DNA from 2 places in the Streptomyces sp. NPDC043853 genome. Region 2 is predicted to be linked to the other one. Evidence: riboswitches for the same ligand, from Rfam matches in the RefSeq annotation. Region 2 holds a riboswitch; the other holds the start of a gene.
What was found. Region 2 has a riboswitch for ZMP and ZTP ahead of AC067U_RS02455 (bifunctional 5,10-methylenetetrahydrofolate dehydrogenase/5,10-methenyltetrahydrofolate cyclohydrolase). Riboswitches for the same ligand answer to the same signal wherever they lie in the genome.
Positions count from the first base shown of each region.

Region 1: linked by a shared signal. The riboswitch ahead of AC067U_RS21630 (serine hydroxymethyltransferase) and the one ahead of AC067U_RS02455 (bifunctional 5,10-methylenetetrahydrofolate dehydrogenase/5,10-methenyltetrahydrofolate cyclohydrolase) in region 2 are both predicted to bind ZMP and ZTP.

Region 1 covers NZ_JBWKDJ010000008.1:61,129-70,452, forward strand. The annotation lists gene AC067U_RS21620 (2'-5' RNA ligase family protein) at 1-134, opposite strand, end outside; gene trpS (tryptophan--tRNA ligase) at 307-1,320, opposite strand; gene AC067U_RS21630 (serine hydroxymethyltransferase) at 1,476-2,753, opposite strand; ZMP/ZTP riboswitch at 2,790-2,880, opposite strand; gene rocD (ornithine--oxo-acid transaminase) at 3,002-4,207, shown strand; gene AC067U_RS21640 (glutathionylspermidine synthase family protein) at 4,312-5,517, opposite strand; gene AC067U_RS21645 (hypothetical protein) at 5,576-5,917, opposite strand; gene AC067U_RS21650 (DMT family transporter) at 6,044-6,898, shown strand; gene pdxR (MocR-like pyridoxine biosynthesis transcription factor PdxR) at 7,896-9,299, opposite strand.
Region 2 covers NZ_JBWKDJ010000001.1:565,053-574,376, reverse strand. The annotation lists gene AC067U_RS02475 (ATP-binding protein) at 1-469, shown strand, start outside; gene AC067U_RS02470 (vWA domain-containing protein) at 466-2,316, shown strand; gene AC067U_RS02465 (RNA polymerase sigma factor) at 2,350-3,939, opposite strand; gene AC067U_RS02460 (hypothetical protein) at 4,353-4,589, opposite strand; ZMP/ZTP riboswitch at 4,794-4,887, shown strand; gene AC067U_RS02455 (bifunctional 5,10-methylenetetrahydrofolate dehydrogenase/5,10-methenyltetrahydrofolate cyclohydrolase) at 4,945-5,811, shown strand; gene AC067U_RS02450 (hypothetical protein) at 7,172-7,594, shown strand; gene AC067U_RS02445 (helix-turn-helix domain-containing protein) at 7,580-8,386, opposite strand; gene AC067U_RS02440 (hydroxysqualene dehydroxylase) at 8,420-9,324, opposite strand, start outside.

The DNA of each region.
Region 1 (9,324 bases), on a different contig from region 2:
GTGGGCGGGACGAGGGTGACGTGCGTGGGGATGCCGTACGCGGCGGCGTCCCCGAAGCCGGCGCGCAGCTGCTGGAGCTGGCTGCCGTGCGGCTCCGGGACCGCGATCGAAACGCCGAGCGTAACGGTCCCCACGTATGTCTCCTCGCGTCTGGTGTGTGACTGGGTGGTGGCCGGGCGGCCGGGTGTCGGCCGGGCGGCCGGGTGTCCGTCTGCAGGCCGTGGTCGGGGTGCTGGCCCCAGTGTGCGGCCGACACCCCCCTCACGGCCAGAGCCGCCCGTGCCCGAGTGCGCGCCCGGGGCTTGATCAGTGCTGCGCCGGGAGGAACCCGATGCGGTCGTAGGCCCGGGCGAGGGTCTCGGCGGCGACGGTACGGGCCTTCTCCGCGCCCCTGGCCAGCACGGCGTCCAGCTCGGCCGGGTCGTCCAGGTACTCCTGGGTGCGCTGCTTGAAGGGTGTGACGAAATCGACCATCACGGCGGCGAGGTCGGTCTTCAGCGCGCCGTAGCCCTTGCCCTCGTACTTCTCCTCCAGGACCGGGACGGCGGTGCCGGTGAGGGTGGAGTAGATGGTCAGCAGGTTGCTGACGCCGGGCTTGTTCTCGGCGTCGAAGCGGATCTCGGTGCCGGTGTCGGTGACCGCGCTCTTGATCTTCTTCTCGGTGGCCTTGGGCTCGTCGAGGAGGTTGACCAGGCCCTTGGGGCTGGACGCCGACTTCGACATCTTGATCGCCGGGTCCTGGAGGTCGTAGATCTTCGCGACCTCCTTGACGATGTGCGCCTGCGGGAGGGTGAAGGTCTGGCCGAAGCGCTGGTTGAAGCGCTCGGCGAGGTCGCGGGTCAGCTCGATGTGCTGGCGCTGGTCCTCGCCGACCGGGACGGAGTCCGCCTGGTACAGGAGGATGTCGGCGACCTGCAGGATCGGGTACGTGAACAGGCCGACGGTGGCGTTGTTCACGCCGCCCTTGGCGGACTTGTCCTTGAACTGGGTCATCCGGCTGGCCTCGCCGAACCCGGTGATGCAGTTCATGACCCAGCCGAGCTGCGCGTGCTCGGGGACGTGGCTCTGGACGAAGAGCGTGCAGCGCTCCGGGTCCAGGCCGGCCGCGAGCAGCTGGGCGGCGGACAGCCGGGTGTTCGCGCGGAGGTCCTTCGGATCCTGCGGCATGGTGATGGCGTGCAGGTCGACCACCATGTAGAAGGCGTCGTGGGTCTCCTGCAGGGCAACGTACTGGCGGATGGCGCCCAGGTAGTTCCCGAGGTGGAACGAGCCGGAGGTGGGCTGGATACCGGAGAGCGCGCGAGGACGGTCAGAGGCCATGGGGCCATTCTCGCAGGTGCGGGGGCGGCCCATGGCCGCGATCGCCCGGAATCGCGGCCTCCGCTGCTGTCTGCCGCGCGGGGCTCCGACGCTACCGGCAGGTAGCGCCGGAGCCGACGGGATCCGACCCGCCGGCGGCGTCGGGGCCGGCAGGGCTAGGACACCGGGAGGCCCGGGGCAGGGTGGTCGGCGAGGAGGGCGGTGACCTCGGCGCGGATGCGGGCGAGGGCCGGCTCGTCGCCGGAGGCCGCCGCGGTGACGGCGCGGGAGATCCAGTCGGCCACGGCCGGCATGTGCTCGGCCCGCAGGCCGCGGGAGGTGAGGGAGGGCGTGCCGATGCGGATGCCGGACGGGTCGAACGGCTTGCGCGGGTCGAAGGGCACCGTGTTGTAGTTCACCACGATCCCCGCCCGGTCCAGCGCCTGCGCCGCCACCTTGCCCGGGACCTCCCGGCGGGTGAGGTCGATCAGGATCAGGTGGTTGTCGGTGCCGCCCGAGACCAGGTCGAGGCCCCGGTCGAGGAGCTCCGCGGCCAGCGCCTTCGCGTTGGCCACGACCTGGTGCGCGTACGCCGTGAAGGAGGGCTGCGCCGCCTCGTGGAGGGCCACCGCGATGCCCGCCGTGGTCTGGTTGTGCGGGCCGCCCTGCAGACCGGGGAAGACCGCCTTGTCGATCGCCTTGGCGTGCTCGGCCCGGCACATCAGCATCGCGCCGCGCGGCCCCCGCAGGGTCTTGTGGGTGGTGGTCGACACCACGTCGGCGTACGGCACCGGCGAGGGGTGCGCGCCGCCCGCGATCAGGCCCGCGATGTGCGCCACGTCCGCGACCAGGACCGCGCCGGCCTCCTTCGCGATCGAGGCGAAGGACTCGAAGTCGATCGTGCGCGGCAGGGCGGTACCGCCACAGAAGATGATCTTCGGGCGTTCGGCGAGGGCGAGGTCCCGCACCGCGTCGTAGTCGATCCGCCCGGTGTCCGCGCGGACGCCGTACTGCACGCCGCGGAACCAGCTGCCGGTCGCCGAGACGCCCCACCCGTGCGTCAGGTGGCCTCCCATCGGCAGGGCCATGCCCATCACGGTGTCGCCGGGCTCGGCGAAGGCCAGGTACACGGCCAGGTTGGCCGGCGAGCCGGAGTACGGCTGCACGTTGGCGTGGTCCACGCCGAACAGCCCCTTGGCCCGCTCGATGGCCAGGGCCTCGATCCGGTCGATGTTCTGCTGGCCTTCGTAGTACCGGCGGCCCGGGTAGCCCTCGCTGTACTTGTTCTGCAGGACGGTGCCGGAGGCCTCCAGCACGGCCGCGGACACGTAGTTCTCGCTGGGGATCAGCCGCAGGGTGTCCGCCTGCAGCCGCTCCTCCGCGGCGACCAGCGCGGCGAGTTCGGGATCGGTGGACAACAGGGCGGGATGCGGGACGGGCTGGCGCGCGGTCATCGCGGCTCCTCCGGGGTCGAGTGTCGTTTCGTACCCCGCGGAGGCCCAGGCGGGCGGCCGTGTGTGCGGACATGCGCGCGCGGCTCCCCCGGAGTTGGTTCTCCGTACGCCAGTCGCCGTGCGTGCCCCCACCATAACCGGCCACGACACCGGCACGCTTTCGCTGTCCGCGGCGAGCGGCGAGGATAGAACAGACGCCACACGCTGTCACAGCCCTACCGGGCGCAGGACGGACGAACGGAGACCCCGTGTCGACTACCGCTGATGCCATCCGCTCCGCAGAAGCGCACAGCGCGCACAACTACCATCCCCTCCCCGTCGTCATCGCCTCCGCGGAGGGCGCCTGGATGACGGACATCGAGGGCAAGCGTTACCTCGACATGCTGGCCGGCTACTCGGCGCTCAATTTCGGCCACGGCAACCGGCGCCTCCTCGACGCCGCCAGAGCGCAGCTGGAGCGGGTCACGCTGACCTCCCGCGCCTTCCACCACGACCGGTTCTCCGAGTTCTGCGCGGAGCTCGCCGGGCTGTGCGGCAAGGAGATGGTGCTGCCCATGAACACGGGCGCGGAGGCGGTCGAGACGGCCGTCAAGACCGCCCGCAAGTGGGGCTACGAGGTCAAGGGGGTGCCCGACGGCCAGGCCAAGATCGTGGTGGCCGCGAACAACTTCCACGGCCGGACCACGACCATCGTGTCCTTCTCCACCGACCACGAGGCCCGCGACCACTACGGCCCCTACACCCCCGGCTTCGAGATCGTCCCGTACGGCGACCTGACGGCGCTGGCGGACGCGGTCACCGCGAACACGGTGGCGGTGCTGCTGGAGCCGGTCCAGGGCGAGGCGGGCGTACTGGTGCCGCCGCCGGGATACCTGCGCGGCGTACGGGAGTTGACCCGGCAGCGGAACGTGCTGTTCATGGCGGACGAGATCCAGTCCGGGCTCGGCCGGACCGGGCGCACCTTCGCCTGCGACCACGAGGACGTCGTCCCGGACGTCTACATCCTGGGCAAGGCGCTGGGCGGCGGCGTGGTCCCGGTGTCGGCGGTGGTCGCCGACCGGGACGTGCTCGGCGTGTTCCGGCCGGGCGAGCACGGCTCCACCTTCGGCGGGAACCCCCTCGCCTGCGCGGTGGCCCTGGAGGTCGTCGCGATCCTGCGCAGCGGCGAGTACCAGCAGCGGGCCGCCGAGCTCGGCGACCACCTGCACCAGGAACTGGGCCTGCTGGTGGGCGGGGGCGCGGTGACCGCCGTACGCGGGCGGGGCCTGTGGGCTGGCGTGGACATCGCGCCCGGGCACGGCTCCGGGCGGGAGGTGTCCGAGCGGCTCATGGAACGCGGGGTGCTGGTGAAGGACACCCACGGGGCCACGATCCGGATCGCGCCGCCTCTGGTGATCAGCAAGGAGGACCTGGACTGGGGGCTGGACCAGCTGCGGGCGGTGCTGTCCGCGTAGCGCGACCGGCGCACGGCGGGCGGCGGGCAGCGGGCGGCGGGCGTGCGCCGGGTCACCGGCGTCCGCGGGCCCTTCCGCAGCTTCCGCTGCTTCCGCTGCTTCCGTCAGAGGATCACGTGGGGCAGGAAGCGGGCGTACTCGTCCGTGATCAGCCCCGCGGACTCGCGGATGCCGAGCCCGGCCGCCTCCTCCTCGACGACCCACGCGCCGAGCACCACCCGGTTGCCGTCGAAGTCCGGCAGCGGGGCGAGGGCCTGGAAACACACCGGTTCCCGGGGCTCCCCCGGCTGCGCCGGCACGTACGGGGCGCCGCCGGGCGGGTGCACGGTGACCCCGGCGCCCTCGCGGCCCAGCAGCGGCTTGGCCACATAGCCGGGGCCGCCGTCCTCGGCGAGCTCGCGCGGCCCGTCGAGGTAGGCGGGCAGCAGGTTCGGGTGCTCCGGGAACAGCTCCCAGAGGACCGCCAGCAGCGCCTTGTTGGAGAGCAGCATCTTCCAGACGGGCTCGATCCAGCAGGTGCTGCCGGTGCCTCCGCCGGTGTCCAGGGTGTCGAGGACCTGCGGGCCGAACTCGTCCTCGGCCAGCCACTCCCACGGGTAGAGCTTGAAGCAGCTGCGGATGAACTTCAGCTTCTCGTCCACGAACCGGCCGGACAGCCGGTCCCAGCCGATCTTCTCGACGGACAGCGCGACCGTCTCCAGGCCGGCCTGTTCGGCGGTCTCCTGGAGGTAGGCGACGGTCATCAGGTCCTCGCCGAGCTCGTCGGCCTCGGAGTGCGCGAAGTGGACCGGGCCGGGCGGGAGCAGTTCGGCCTGCCGGCGCCAGGCGTCGACCAGGCGCTCGTGCAGGGAGTTCCACTGGTCGGCGCCGGGGAAGCGCTCCTCCATCCAGAACCACTGCGGGCTGGCCGCCTCCACCAGCGAGGTGGGGGTGTCGGCGTTGTACTCCAGCATCTTGGCCGGGCCGGTGCCGTCGTAGCGGAGGTCGAACCGGCCGTAGAGGGAGGGCTGTTCGGCGCGGCGCCGCCAGGACTCGGCGATCAGCCGCTGCAGCCCGGGGTCGGTGATCCCCAGGTCCGCGTAGCGCTCGTGCTCCACGATGTGCGCGGCCGCCGCCAGGCACATGGCGTGCAGGTCCTCGACGACGTCCTCCAGCGCCTCCACCTCGGGGAGGCTGAAGGAGTAGTACGCGCTCTCGTCCCAGTACGGGCGCAGGGAGTCGTCGGGGTAGCGGGTGAGCGGGTAGATCAGCCCCTGCTCCTCGACGGTCTTCTGCCAGTCGGGGCGGGGATCGATGGTGTGCCGCTTCACGTCCGGTCCTTGTCGTCCTGGGTTCTGCGCTGTGCCGGGTGGCGCCGGGCGGTGGCGCTCAGCCGCCGCTGGAGCTGGAGCCGCCGCCGATGCCGCCCCGCTTGACGGCGCTCTTGTCGAAGCTGCCGCCGGTGACCTTGTTGCCCGAGGGGACGTAGCCGCCGTAGTACCAGGCGCCGCGGCCGCCCTTCTTGCACTCCTCCATGTTGAGCTGGTCGAGGGTGACGCGGTCGGCGCAGCGGCGGTCCGGCTCGGAATCGCTGCCGCAGGCGACCAGGGTGGCCGCGAGCAGGCCCATGCCGCCGAGCGCGACCCCGCCGGAGCGCATGCGCCGCCGGGTCACGGCACTCACGGCACTGACGGCACTGACGGTGCCGGGCTCGATGCTGCTGCTTTCCATGTCTGATGCTCCCCCTACCGGTGGCGTGCTGCGGACAGACTAGGGGTGGCCGCGCTGGGGATGGAATCCGGCCGTCGCAGAGACCCCGGGTGAGGGCTGCACTACATTCTGTTTGTGCTGATTGGGATGGTTTGCGCGCTGGGTGCGGCGGTCTGCTTCGGTACGGCCTCGGTGCTGCAGGCCGTGGCGGCCCGCGCCGCGGCGGCGACCGGCGGGGCGGACGGGACCGGCGGGGCGGGATCGGGGGTGGACGCGGCCCTGTTCCTCCGGGCGGTACGGCAGTGGCGGTATCTGCTCGGTCTGACGCTCGACGGGGCGGGTTTCGTGCTCCAGATCATCGCGCTGCGGCGCATCCCGATCTACGCGGTGAGCGCCGCGCTGGCGGCGAGCCTCGCGGTCACCGCGGTGGTGGCGGCACGGCTGCTGCGGGTCCGGCTGAGCCGGGCGGAGTGGGCGGCGGTCGCCACCGTCTGCGCCGGGCTGGCGATACTCGGGCTCGCCTCGGGCGCGGAGGGCACGGAGGAGGGCTCCGACGCCCTGCGCTACGCCATGCTCGGGGTGGCGGCGGGCATCCTGCTGCTCGGCGCCGTGCTGGGCCCCCGGCTGCCGCAGGGGCCGCGGGCACTGGTGCTGGGCCTGGCCGCGGGCACGGGCTTCGGGGTGGTGGAGGTCTCGGTCCGCCTGATCGACGACCTCGCGCCGGCCGCGCTCCTGACGAACCCGGCCTTCTACGCCCTGCTGACCGGCGGCGGGGCGGCCTTCCTGCTCCTCACCTCCGCGCTGGCCCGCGGCTCGGTCACGACCGCGACGGCGGGCCTGGTCCTGGGCGAAACGGTCGGCCCGGCCCTGGTGGGCGTCCTCTGTCTGGGCGACCGCACCCGCCCCGGCCTCACCTGGCTCGCCGTCCTCGGCTTCGCCGTCGCCGTGGCCGGCGCGCTCGCCCTCTCCCGCTTCGGCGAACCGGCTCCGCCGGAGCCATGACCGGCTTCCGCGTTGGCCTTGGCGCCGCCTCCGCCGAGGCCGGGGCGACGCCGCCTCCGCCGGGGTCTGCGCGCGGCCTCCGCCGAGGTCCGGGCGCCGCGCCCGCCGGGGTCCGGGCGCCGCGCCCGCCGAGGGTGTGCGCGACGCCGCCTCCGCCAAGGTGTGCGCGGCCTCCGCCGAGGTGTGAGCAGGCGTCCCGCAGAGCTGCGCCCTCCCACACCCTCCGCCGGAGGGGCGGGCACGCGTTCCCCAGGGCTGCGCCCTCCCTCGCCCTCCGCCAGAGGTGCGGCCTGCCTCCGCCGGAGGTACGGGCGGCCTCCGCCGAGGTGTGGGCGGGCACCTCCGCCGAGGCTCGGGCAGGCCCCGCCGAGGTGTGGGCGGCCTCCGCCGAGGTGTGGGCGGGCACCTCCGCCGAGGTGTGGGCAGGCCCCACCGAGGTGTGGGCGGCCTCCGCCGAGGTGTGGGCGGGCACCTCCGCCGAGGTGCAGGCAGGCACCTCCGCTGAGGTGTGGGCAGGCAGCTCCGCTGAGGTGTGGGCAGGCGTTCCGCAGGGCGGAACGGGTGGGCACACCGGAACGCCGCCCAGCGGGCTCGCTCCCGCCCCACCGAAGCCATGGCGCGCTTCGCCGCAGCGCCGCCCGGGCAGGGCGGTGGCTTCGCCGGGCCCGGCACCGCCAGGAGCGGAGCTCCGCCCGGACGGGGTCCGGACCGCAGCCGGACCGGGGCGCGGGGAGGCTGCGCGAGCCCTCGCGGGACCGGGGTGCCGTGTGCCCACCCGTGCCGCCCTGCGGCACGACTGCCCACACGGCCGGGCGCATCCGGCCGCCCTGCCCCCACGGCCGAAGCAACGGCCGGCACCCGCACAGCACGGCGTGCGACCGCCGGCCCCGCACGGCCGTGGCAACGGCCGGCACCCGCACGGTCGCGGCGGCCGGCCGGCCGCCAGGGCAGCACCGGCCCGCAAGGGCAACGCCGCCCGCAAGGGCAACGCCGCGCGCTAGGGGAGCGCCGCGCACAGCGCCGCGAGCGTAGGCGCCCACGCACTGTCCGATGGCGTGCCGTAGCCCACCACCAGCGCGTCACGCGGCGGCAGCTCCGCCTCCGGGTGCCGGAACACCGCCAGCCCGTCCAGCGCGAGGTCGTGCCGCGCCGCGGACTGCAGGACGGCCCGCTCCGACCCCGGCCCGAGGTCCAGCACCGCGTGCAGCCCGGCCGCGATCCCGGACACCGCCACCCGCCCGCCGAGCGCCGCCACGAGCTGGTCCCGCCGCCGCCGGTACCGCAGCCGCATGCCGCGTACGTGCCGGTCGTACGCCCCCGAGGAGATGAACTGGGCCAGGGTCAGCTGCTCCAGCGCGCTGCACGTCCAGTCGACCGGCCCGCGGACCGCGAGGACCTCGTCCAGGAGCTCCGGCGGCACCACCATCCAGCCCATCCGCAGCCCCGGCGCGAGGGACTTGCTGGCCGTGCCCAGATAGACCACCCGGTCGGGGTCCAGCCCCTGGAGCGCGCCCACCGGCTGCCGGTCGTAGCGGAACTCCCCGTCGTAGTCGTCCTCCAGGACCAGCCCGCCCGAGGACCGTGCCCAGTCCACCGCCGCCGCCCGCCGGTCCGGGGTGAGCGCCACCCCGGTCGGGAACTGGTGCGCGGGCGTCATCAGCACCGCCCCCACCGGCAGTCCGGCCAGCGCGGGGGTGTCCGCCCCCGCCGCGTCCACGAGCAGCGGCCGGGTGCGCAGGCCCGCCGCCGCCAGCAGGTTCCGGTGGACGTCCAGGCTGTACGACTCCACCGCGACCTCCCGCACCCGCCGGGCCCGCAGCACCTTCGCCAGCAGCATCAGCCCGTGCACGAAGCCCGCGCACAGCACGATCCGCTCCGGGTCCGCGTGCACCCCGCGGGCCCGCGCGAGATAGCCGGCCAGTGCCTCCCGCAGCTCCACCCGGCCTCGCGGATCCCCGTACCCGAACGCCTCGTTCGGCGCCTCGGAGACGGCCTTGCGGGTGGCGGCGATCCAGGCCGCGCGCGGGAACCCGCCCAGGTCCGGGGAGCCGGGCAGCAGGCTGTACGCCGCGCCGCCCTGCCGGACCGGCCGGCGGACCGGCGCGGGCGCGGACCGGCGCGGCTCGGCCCGCGGCGCGACCCGGGTGCCCGAGCCCTGACGGGCGGTCAGCCAGCCCTCCGCGACCAGTTCGGCGTACGCCTCGGCGACCGTGTTCCGGGCGATGCCGAGGTCCGCGCTGAGCGTCCGCGAGGCCGGCAGCCGGGTGCCGGGCGTCAGCCGGCCGCTCCGCACGGCTTCGCGCAGGGCCTCCGCGAGACCGGCCTTCAGGCCTCGGCCGGCGGTCGGATCGATATGCAGATCGGCGCCGAACCCGCCCGAATTGGCCCAGGAATCCCTCATGGACATGGACCATATCGGTGGGTCG
Region 2 (9,324 bases):
CACCCCGCGCTCCTGGCACATGCTCTCCGACGCCCTGCACTCCTTCGGGCCGGACCTCGGCGAGGAGACCCTCAAGGTGCTCGCCCACGGCACCCTGACCCCCTCCCACGCCGTCTCCTTCTGCGGCTACGCGAAGATCGTCCGGCACGCCCACGGCATCGAGGCGATCATGAAGGGCGATGCGAGCTGGCCGCGCGCCCTCGGTGACCGCGACCTGCTGTACTACCTGGCCGACGCCTTCCGGGGCCGGCTCGTCAAGGAACTCCCGGCCGACCGCGAACACGTCTCCCCGGCACTGCGCCAGTACGCCCACCGGGCCAAGGCACTGCTCGTCCAGCTCGCCGAGATCTCCGTCGAGGTGGCCCAGACGGTCATCGCCGACGACGCCGACGGGCAGCCCGTGCTGCCCTCCTGGTTCCTCATCGAGGCCGCCCGCGACATGCCCCGCCTGGTCGAGGCCCGCCGATGAGCCGTACGGCCGGCAAGGGCAAGGGCAAGGGCAAGGGCAAGGGTACGGGCACGGGCAAGGGCACGGGCACGGGCACGGGCGCCGACCGGCCCGACCCGGCCACCGCGGCGTACCTCGCCGGCCTCGCCAAGGTCTTCGCCCACCCCGCCTTCGCGGCCCTGGAAGCGAAGACCTGCCGAAGCCGCGACTGCCGGCTCTGCCCCCGGGGCGGCCCGGCCCGAGTGGACTCCAACGGCGTGGTGCACGCCCACCCCACCCTCCGCCTCGAACCCGCCGAATGGGCCTGGGCGCTCGCACACGCCATGCTCCACCTCGGCTTCGGCCACGTCCCCGCCGACCCGGCGGACGACCGGGAGCAGCCCGACGCCGCCCTGCTCGCCGCCCGCTGCACCGTCGTCAACCGGTTCCTCGCCACGATGCCGGTCGGCCGGCCCCCCGAGGGCGTGCCCGCGGAGCACCCCGGCGGGGACGAGGAGCAGCTCGCCGCCCGCTGGCGGCGCGACGGCGTCCCCGCCCGCTACGCCCGCTGCGGCACCGCCGGCGAGGACCCCGACCAGTACCTGCGCCCGTGGCGGCAGTGGCAGGACAAGGCCCCGGACTGGCAGGCCGCCTTCGCCCGCGCCCTCACCCGGGCCGTCTCCGCCACCATGGACCGGGCCGCCGGCCGCGAGGACCGCCCCGACCAGCCCTGGGACCGGGCCCTGAACTGGTTCGTCTCCTCCTATCCGCTGCTCGGCGGCCTCGCCGCCGGCCTCACCGTGGTGGCCGACGCCGAACTCGCCCGCGCGTGGGACATCCAGATCGCCGCCGTCAGCGCCACCGCCGGGGAGATCTACATCAACCCGCTCCGCTCGTTCACCGCCGGCGAGTGGCGGTTCGTCCTCGCCCACGAGATGCTCCACGCCGCCCTGCGCCACGGCGAGCGCTGCGGCGCCCGCGACCCTTACCTGTTCAACGTGGCCGCCGACTACGTCGTGAACGGCTGGCTGGTCGAGATGGACATCGGCGAGATGCCCGCGGGCCTGCTCTACGACGCGGCCCTGCGCGAGATGTCGGCGGAGGAGGTCTACGACCGGATCGCGGGGGACCTCCGCCGGATGCGCCGCCTGGCCACACTGCGCGGCAAGGGCCGCGGCGACGTCCTCGGCGAGCCGCTGCCCCACCCGGACACCCGCCCGTACACCGACCTCGACGAGTTCTACCGGCGCGGCCTGGTCCAGGGCCTCGACCTGCACTCCGCCGAGGAACGCGGACTGCTCCCGGCCGGTCTCGTCGAGGAGATCCGGGCCCTGGCCCACCCGCCCGTGCCCTGGGACGCCAAACTGGCCCGCTGGTTCGACGAGTACGTACCCCGCCCGGTGGCCGTGCGCTCCTACGCCCGGCCCTCGCGCCGGCAGGCGGCCACCCCGGACATCCCGCGGGCCGGCCGCCGGTACCCGCCCGAGGAAGTCGCCCGCTGCACCTTCGGCGTGGTCCTGGACACCTCCGCGTCCATGGACCGGCAGCTGCTCGGCAAGGCCCTCGGGGCCATCGCCTCCTACGCGGAAGCCCGCGACGTGACGGCGGCACGCGTGGTCTTCTGCGACGCGGCCCCGCACGACGCGGGCTATCTGGCGCCGGCCGAGATCGCCGGCCGGGTACGGGTGAAGGGCCGGGGCGGAACGGTGCTCCAGCCCGGCATCGACCTGCTCCAGCGGGCCGAGGACTTCCCTCCCCGAGCGCCGGTGCTGGTGATCACCGACGGGTGGACCGACACCCTGCGGATCCGGCGCGAGCACGCCTTCCTCATCCCGCAGGGCCGCGCGCTGCCGTTCACGCCGCAGGGGCCGGTGTTCCGGCTGTCCTAGCCCGGTACCGGCCCCTGCAGCAGCACGAGGTGATCAGTCGAGGTAGTCGCGCAGCACCTGCGAACGCGACGGGTGGCGCAGCTTCGACATGGTCTTGGACTCGATCTGGCGGATCCGCTCACGGGTGACCCCGTAGACCCGGCCGATCTCGTCCAGCGTCTTCGGCTGGCCGTCGTTCAGGCCGTAGCGCATCGAGACCACGCCCGCCTCGCGCTCCGAGAGCGTGCCCAGGATGGACTGGAGCTGCTCCTGGAGGAAGGTGAAGGACACCGCGTCGGCCGGCACGACCGCCTCGGAGTCCTCGATGAGGTCACCGAACTCGCTGTCGCCCTCCTCACCCAGCGGGGTGTGCAGGGAGATCGGCTCACGGCCGTACTTCTGGACCTCGATGACCTTCTCCGGGGTCATGTCGAGCTCCTTGCCCAGCTCCTCCGGAGTGGGCTCACGGCCGAGGTCCTGCAGCATCTGGCGCTGCACACGGGCGAGCTTGTTGATGATCTCGACCATGTGCACCGGGATGCGGATGGTGCGGGACTGGTCGGCCATGGCGCGGGTGATCGCCTGCCGGATCCACCAGGTCGCATAGGTCGAGAACTTGAAGCCCTTGGTGTAGTCGAACTTCTCCACCGCGCGGATCAGACCGACGTTGCCCTCCTGGATCAGGTCCAGGAAGAGCATGCCGCGGCCGGTGTAGCGCTTGGCCAGCGAGACCACCAGGCGGAGGTTGGCCTCCAGCAGGTGGTTCTTGGCCCGGCGGCCGTCCTCGACCAGGATCTCCAGCTCGCGCCGGTACGCGGGCTTGAGGTCTTCCTCCTCCTCGAGCTTGTACTCGGAGAACAGGCCGGCCTCGATCCGCTTGGCGAGCTCGACCTCCTGCTCGGCGTTGAGCAGCGGCACCTTGCCGATCAGCTTCAGGTAGTCCTTGACCGGGTCGGCGGTGGCGCCGGCCACCATCACCGTCTGCGCCGGCGCGTCGTCGTCGTCCTCGTCGGACAGCACGAAGCCCTGGCCGGGCTTGGCCGGCTCCTCCTCGTTGTCGTCCTCGAGGTTCTCGAACAGCTCGTCGTTCTCGACGTCGACGGTCTCTTCGCCGTCGGCGTCCTTGGCGGTCTTCTTCGCCGCCGTCTTCTTGGCGGTGGTCTTCTTCGCGGTCGTGGTCTTCTTCGTCGCGCGCTTCTTCGGCTCTGCGGCGACGGATGCGGTGGCAGCGGCTTCCCCGGTGACGGCCTCGGCGGTGGCCGCGGTCGGCTGAGCCGATATCGCCGCAGCGGGGGCCGGGGCAGCGGCCGCCGTCTTGCGCGCGCCGATCGGGCGCGGCGGGGCGGCGGTCTTCTTCACCGTGGTGCGGGCCGGGGCCGCCGCGGCCTTGCGGGGCTTCTTCGCGGCCGTCTTGGCGGCGGGCGCGGCGCTGACGTGCAGGGTCACACCCTCCTCGTCCAGGACCTGGTTCAGGCTGCGCAGGACCCGCTTCCACTGGTCCACCGGGATGCGGCCGGCCTCGAAGGCCAGGCGCACGTCGTCACCGTTGATGTGACCCTGCTCGCGGCCACGCTCGACGAGCGCGACCAGGGCCTCGGATTCGGCGATCTCCGGAGGGAACGTACGGGACGGGCTGAGCGACACAAGGAGCCTCTCGTTGCGAGCAGATAAAGGACGGGCGGGACATCATCGCGCGGCCTTGCGGAAACGTCCGACCGGGGGTCGGTATTCCGGCGCCGCGCGAGGACACCTGTCGGTTCATCGGCCGCCCGAGTCGATTCGTTACGCGCGGAATTGAGTGACCTGCGCCACGCTGCGTGCGCCAGGGCGCGCCCGGCGGGGTGCGTGCGCCCCCGAGAGGCCCGGACTACCCGCCGTGTCCGCCCCGGACCAGGGGTCGGTCCGGGGCGGCCGGGCGCGCGGGCCTCGACGAGGAAGCGCGGTGTACGCGCCACGAGCGGACCTTCGCGCTCGATCCGTTCGTGCAGCTCACGCAGCCGGTCCCGGCAGTGCCCGACCGCGTAGCCCGGCACCGGCCGGACCGCCTTCCGCAGGAATCAGATCACCACACCGATGCCGTGGAACTCCGTCCGCAACCGTTCCGACCGCCCGTCGGTCACCACCGGCCCGTCCTTCTCGGCGCCGGCGACCGCGTCGTCGGACCACCGGGCCCGCCGGACCTCCTCCGGCTGCGGACCGAGCACATACCCGACCGGCTCGAACACGCCGGACGGCCCGACCTGCCGGGAGGAATAGGTACCCCCGGTCTCAGCCCCCGGGCGATCACGTCCCATCAGGTGGCCACCAGATGGTCGCAGGGGTGGTCTGGCCACCGGATACCGGCTGACGACCAGCTCGAAGGCCTCGCCGCCCGGGGAGGCCGAATACGGGTGTCATGTCCCGATCACCCGAGCCGGTGCGTCGGTTCTCCACCGCCCATCGCACCGGACGGTGATGCACATCCCGTCGCCGGACCGCGTGCCGACTCGACTACAGTGGGCGCGGGCCGTGACTGGCGTTCGGGTGGATCACCACCGGGGAGCGGCCCGGCGTACGACCGTACGTCGACTGCCGCGCGCCTGGGCGAGACCGCGAACCGCGTACGCGCACTGCGTACCGCGAACCCGCAGCGACGTTCAGGAGACCCCTATGACGACCGCCACCGCCCGCCTGATGGACGGCACCGCCCTCGCCCGCCGCATAGCCGAGCGGACCGCCGCCCGTGCCGCCGCGATCACCGAGCGCACCGGGAAGGCCCCCTGTCTGGCCACCGTGCTGGTCGGCGAGGACCCGGCGTCCGTGACGTACGTCCGCATGAAGCAGAACCGTTGCGCCAAGGCCGGCATCACCTCCCGGCACGTGGCGCTCCCCGCGGAGACCACCACCGAGGAACTGGTGGCGGTGATCACGGGCCTCTCCGAGGACCCGGAGATCAGCGGCATCCTGCTCCAGCACCCGGTGCCGCACCACATCGACGAGCGCGCCGCCTTCGAGGCCATCGCCCCCGGCAAGGACGTGGACGGCGTCACCATGCACTCCTTCGCCGCCATGGGCTTCGGCCTGCCCGGATTCGTCTCCTGCACCCCCGGCGGCATCATGCGCCTGCTGGAGGAGTACGAGGTCGACCTGACCGGCAAGCACGCGGTGGTCGTGGGCCGCAGCGCGATCCTGGGCAAGCCGGCCGGCATGCTGCTGCTGGAGCGCAACGCCACGGTCACCTACTGTCACTCCCGCACGCAGGACCTCTCCTCGATCGTGCGCCAGGCGGACGTCCTGGTCGCGGCCGTCGGAAAGGCCGAGTTCATCCGGGGCGAGGACATCAAGCCCGGCGCGGTCGTCCTGGACGCCGGCTACAACGAGGGCAACGTCGGCGACGTCCACTTCGCCTCGGCCGCGGAACGCGCCTCCCTGATCACCCCGGTCCCGGGCGGCGTGGGCCCGATGACGATCGCGGTCCTGCTGGAGCAGACGGTGACGGCGGCGGAGACCCAGGCGCAGGCGAACGCGGAAGCCTGACCGGGTCGGGGCGCCGGGTCGACGGTGGCGGGTCGGGGGTAGTAGGGCGGGGGTGGCGGGTCGGGGGTAGCGGGTCGAGGCCTGAGCGCGACCAGCCTGCGGGGCGGGGTCGGGGGTGTGCCGGTGCTTCGCCTGGACAGAATCTGGGGGGTGCCCGGGTGCTGCCCGTCAGTCCCAGTGTCATTACGTGCCGGCCGTCGGCGTCAAGGGCGCTCCCTCCGGTCGCGTCGGCAAGCCGATGGCCCTTCGGGCCACCCTTGACACCGACGACCGTCACGCAACGACAAGGACTGTCGGGCGGCCCCCGGGGGATGGCATGGGAGGAGCCTTCGGATCCTGGGGCTCTGGCGTTGCCGGGCACGGGCAGCGGCTTGCGCTCGGCCAGCCGCCCTCCGGGCGGGCGCGGGGGTGAAGTGGATCAGATCTACGTAATCCGAGCCGGTCCAGGCGCACCAGATCGCTACGCGCTCCTGTCGGACGGCGGGTGCGGGCGGCCGGTGGCCGGACAGAGACCGCCACGGATCGCTACGCGCTTCGGTCTGTCGGCGGGTGCGGGCTATCGGGGGGTGCGGACTGTCGGGGGTTGCTCGTCGGGCGCTCGTGCGCTGACTGTCTGCTTCAGCCCATCGGCCTGTCGGCCGCCGCTCCTTCCGGAGCGCGTGGTGATCGGTGGCGCTTGTTGCCGCGTGATGGTCTTGGCCCCGGGCGGGCCGCCTGCCGCCGAGACGGACAGGAGCGCGTAGCGATCGTTGGCGGTCTATGTCCGGGCACCGGCGGCCCGCATCCGCCGAGAAAGAGGAGCGCGTAGCGATTTGGGGCGCCTGGACCGGCTTGGATTGCGTAGATCTGATCGACTTCACTTCCGCGTCCGCCCGGAGGGCGGCTGGCCGGGCGGAGCCGCTGCTGGTGCCCGCCAACGCCAGAGCGAATGTGGCCTTGGTCCCTCCATGCCATCCCCCGGGGGGCGGCCCGACAGTCCTTGTCGTTGCGTGACGGTCGTCGGTGTCAAGGGGGGCCCGAAGGGCCATCGGCTTGCCGACGCGACCAACGGGAGCGCCCTTGACGCCGGCGGGCGGCACGTAATGACACTGGGACTGACGGGCAGCCCCCGGGTGCTCCCTGATTCCGCCCGGGCGAAGCCCCGGCACACCCAGACCCCACCCCAGCAACCCGGTCCGGTCCGGTCCGAGGGAACCTCCTCCGCGCCACCCCGCCCCGCCCCTGCATTACCCCCCAGGTAATCGACCCCCCACCCTCCGCCCCGGCATCGTTGGGGCATCGGGTTCCGAGGCCGCGCACTCGGTCTCGGGGCCCGGGTTGACCTGTGGTTTTCGGATTTCCTGCCCCAAGGAGGGTTCCCATGTCCGCGACCGGGACGCTGTTGAACGGTATTGCCCGCACCACCGAGCCGCAGGCCGTGTTGCGGCGGTTTCTCGCTCTCGACGCAGTGGTCACCGGCGGCAACGGGCTGGCGTACGTGGCCTTCGCCGGGCCGGTCGGGGAGCTGATCGGGGTGGGTGAGGGGCTGCTTTTCGAGCTCGGGATCCTGCTCGTCGTGTACGCCGCCGGGGTCGGGTGGCTGGCTTCGCGGCGGGAGCCGGCGGCCGGTGCCGTGAAGGCCGTCGTCGAGATCAACTACCTCTGGGCCGTGGCCAGTCTGGTGGCGCTGGTCGTGTGGTTCTCGCCGACCGCGGCCGGGATGGTGTGGATCCCGGCACAGGCCCTCGCCGTCGCCGGGTTCGCCGTCGCCCAGCAGCTGGCGTTGCGCTCAACCACCCAGTGAGCGGAGGTACTTCACCGTCGCCGGGTCGGCCGGGAGCATCGTCTCGATGGCCAGCTCGGCGACGGTCACGTCCATCGGGGTGTTGAAGGTCGAGATGGACGAGACGAAGGACAGCACGTGGCCGTCGTGTTCGATGACCAGGGGGAGGGCGAAGTACGGGACCGGTTCGTCCGGCTCCGCGTCGCCCGGGCGGTCCGGGACCGGGTAGGCCGAGACCTCGTCGTAGAGGGCGCGCAGCCGTTCGGAGCGGGCCAGGGCGATCTGGCGCTCCATCTGGGCCAGCAGGTGTCCGCGCCATTCCTTGATGTTGACGATCCTGGGGGCCAGGCCCTCGGGGTGCAGGGTGATCCGCATCGCGTTCAGCGGCGCGGCGAGCAGGTGTTCGGGCAGGCCGTCCATCAGCATGAGGATGCCGCGGTTCGCGGCGATCACGTTGTACGTGGCGTCCACGACCAGCGCGGGGTACGGCTCGTAGCCCGCCAGTAGCCGCTCCAGGCCGTCCCGGAGCGTCCCCATCGACGGATCGTCGAGTGGGGTGTGCGCGTACCGTGGGGCGTAACCGGCGGCCAGGAGCAGCGAGTTGCGATCCCGCATCGGTACGTCGAGGTGGTCGGCGAGTTTCATCAGCATGTCCTCGCTGGGCCGCGAGCGGCCCGTCTCGATGAAGCTGATGTGGCGGGACGAGGAATCGGCGCGGCTCGCCAGCTCCAGCTGGCTGATGCCGCGCCGTTTGCGCCAGGTGCGGAGCAGGGCGCCGACGGGGGCCGGGCCCGCAGTGGTGGCAGTCGTCATGCCGCGACGCTAGCCGAACCGGGTCCGCCCTGGTCAGCCCACGTCGAAGGCGTTTCGCAGGCCGAGACGGTAGCGCAGGCGGTCGTGCCGTTTGAGTGCCTCGACCGCCGGCGCCCGGTACGGCTTCCGGATGGTGCAGCGCGCCGCCGCCGAACCGTCCCGGTCCAGCAGGGCGTTGACGGCGGCGCGGGCGGAGGCGTTGGCACCCTCCATCGTCGCGAGGTCGATGTCCACGGCCACGTAGTCGCCACTGAGGAAGAAGTTGGGGACGCGGGTCGCGGCCGTCGGACGGTTGTGGAGGGTGCCCACCGGGTGGATCAGCAGCTGGTCCTCGTTGACCGGGTTCGGGGTGCCCAGTCCGTCCACACCCGGGTCCAGGAACCACGAGTGGAGCCTGGAATCGGTCAGTACGGTGCGGCCGGTGTCGTTCAGAGAGGCCTTCAGCTGTGCCCACACCTCGCGGGCGACCTCCTCGCGGGTGCACTGCTTGGCCGTCTTCCCGTACAGGATCCCCGGCTTGTCCCACTCCGAGATGTCCACGGACAGGCAGTCCACCGCCGCGCCGTCGCCGTAGTCGGCGGGGAAGTCGCGGGCCGGCCAGTGTTCGGCCTGCTGGATGGCGGTCAGCGACCACGGGGAGTCGATGCAGTTGAGGTGGCCGTGGACGAGGGGCGCCCGCTCGGTCAGGTAGAACTGGATGCCGGTCATCCAGTCGGTCTGCAGCAGGTCGCAGCGGCCGAGCATCGGGTCGGCGGCGCGCAGTGCAGCGCCCCAGGTGCGGCGGGCGTGTTCGACCGGCATGGCCGAGACGTAGTGGTCGGCGGTGACCGTCTGCCGGCCACCGGCCGGGTCGTCGACCACCACCCCGCTGACGCGTCCGTCGGCGTACCGGACTTCGCGGACGGTCCAGCCGATCCGGAACTCGACGCCCAGGGCGC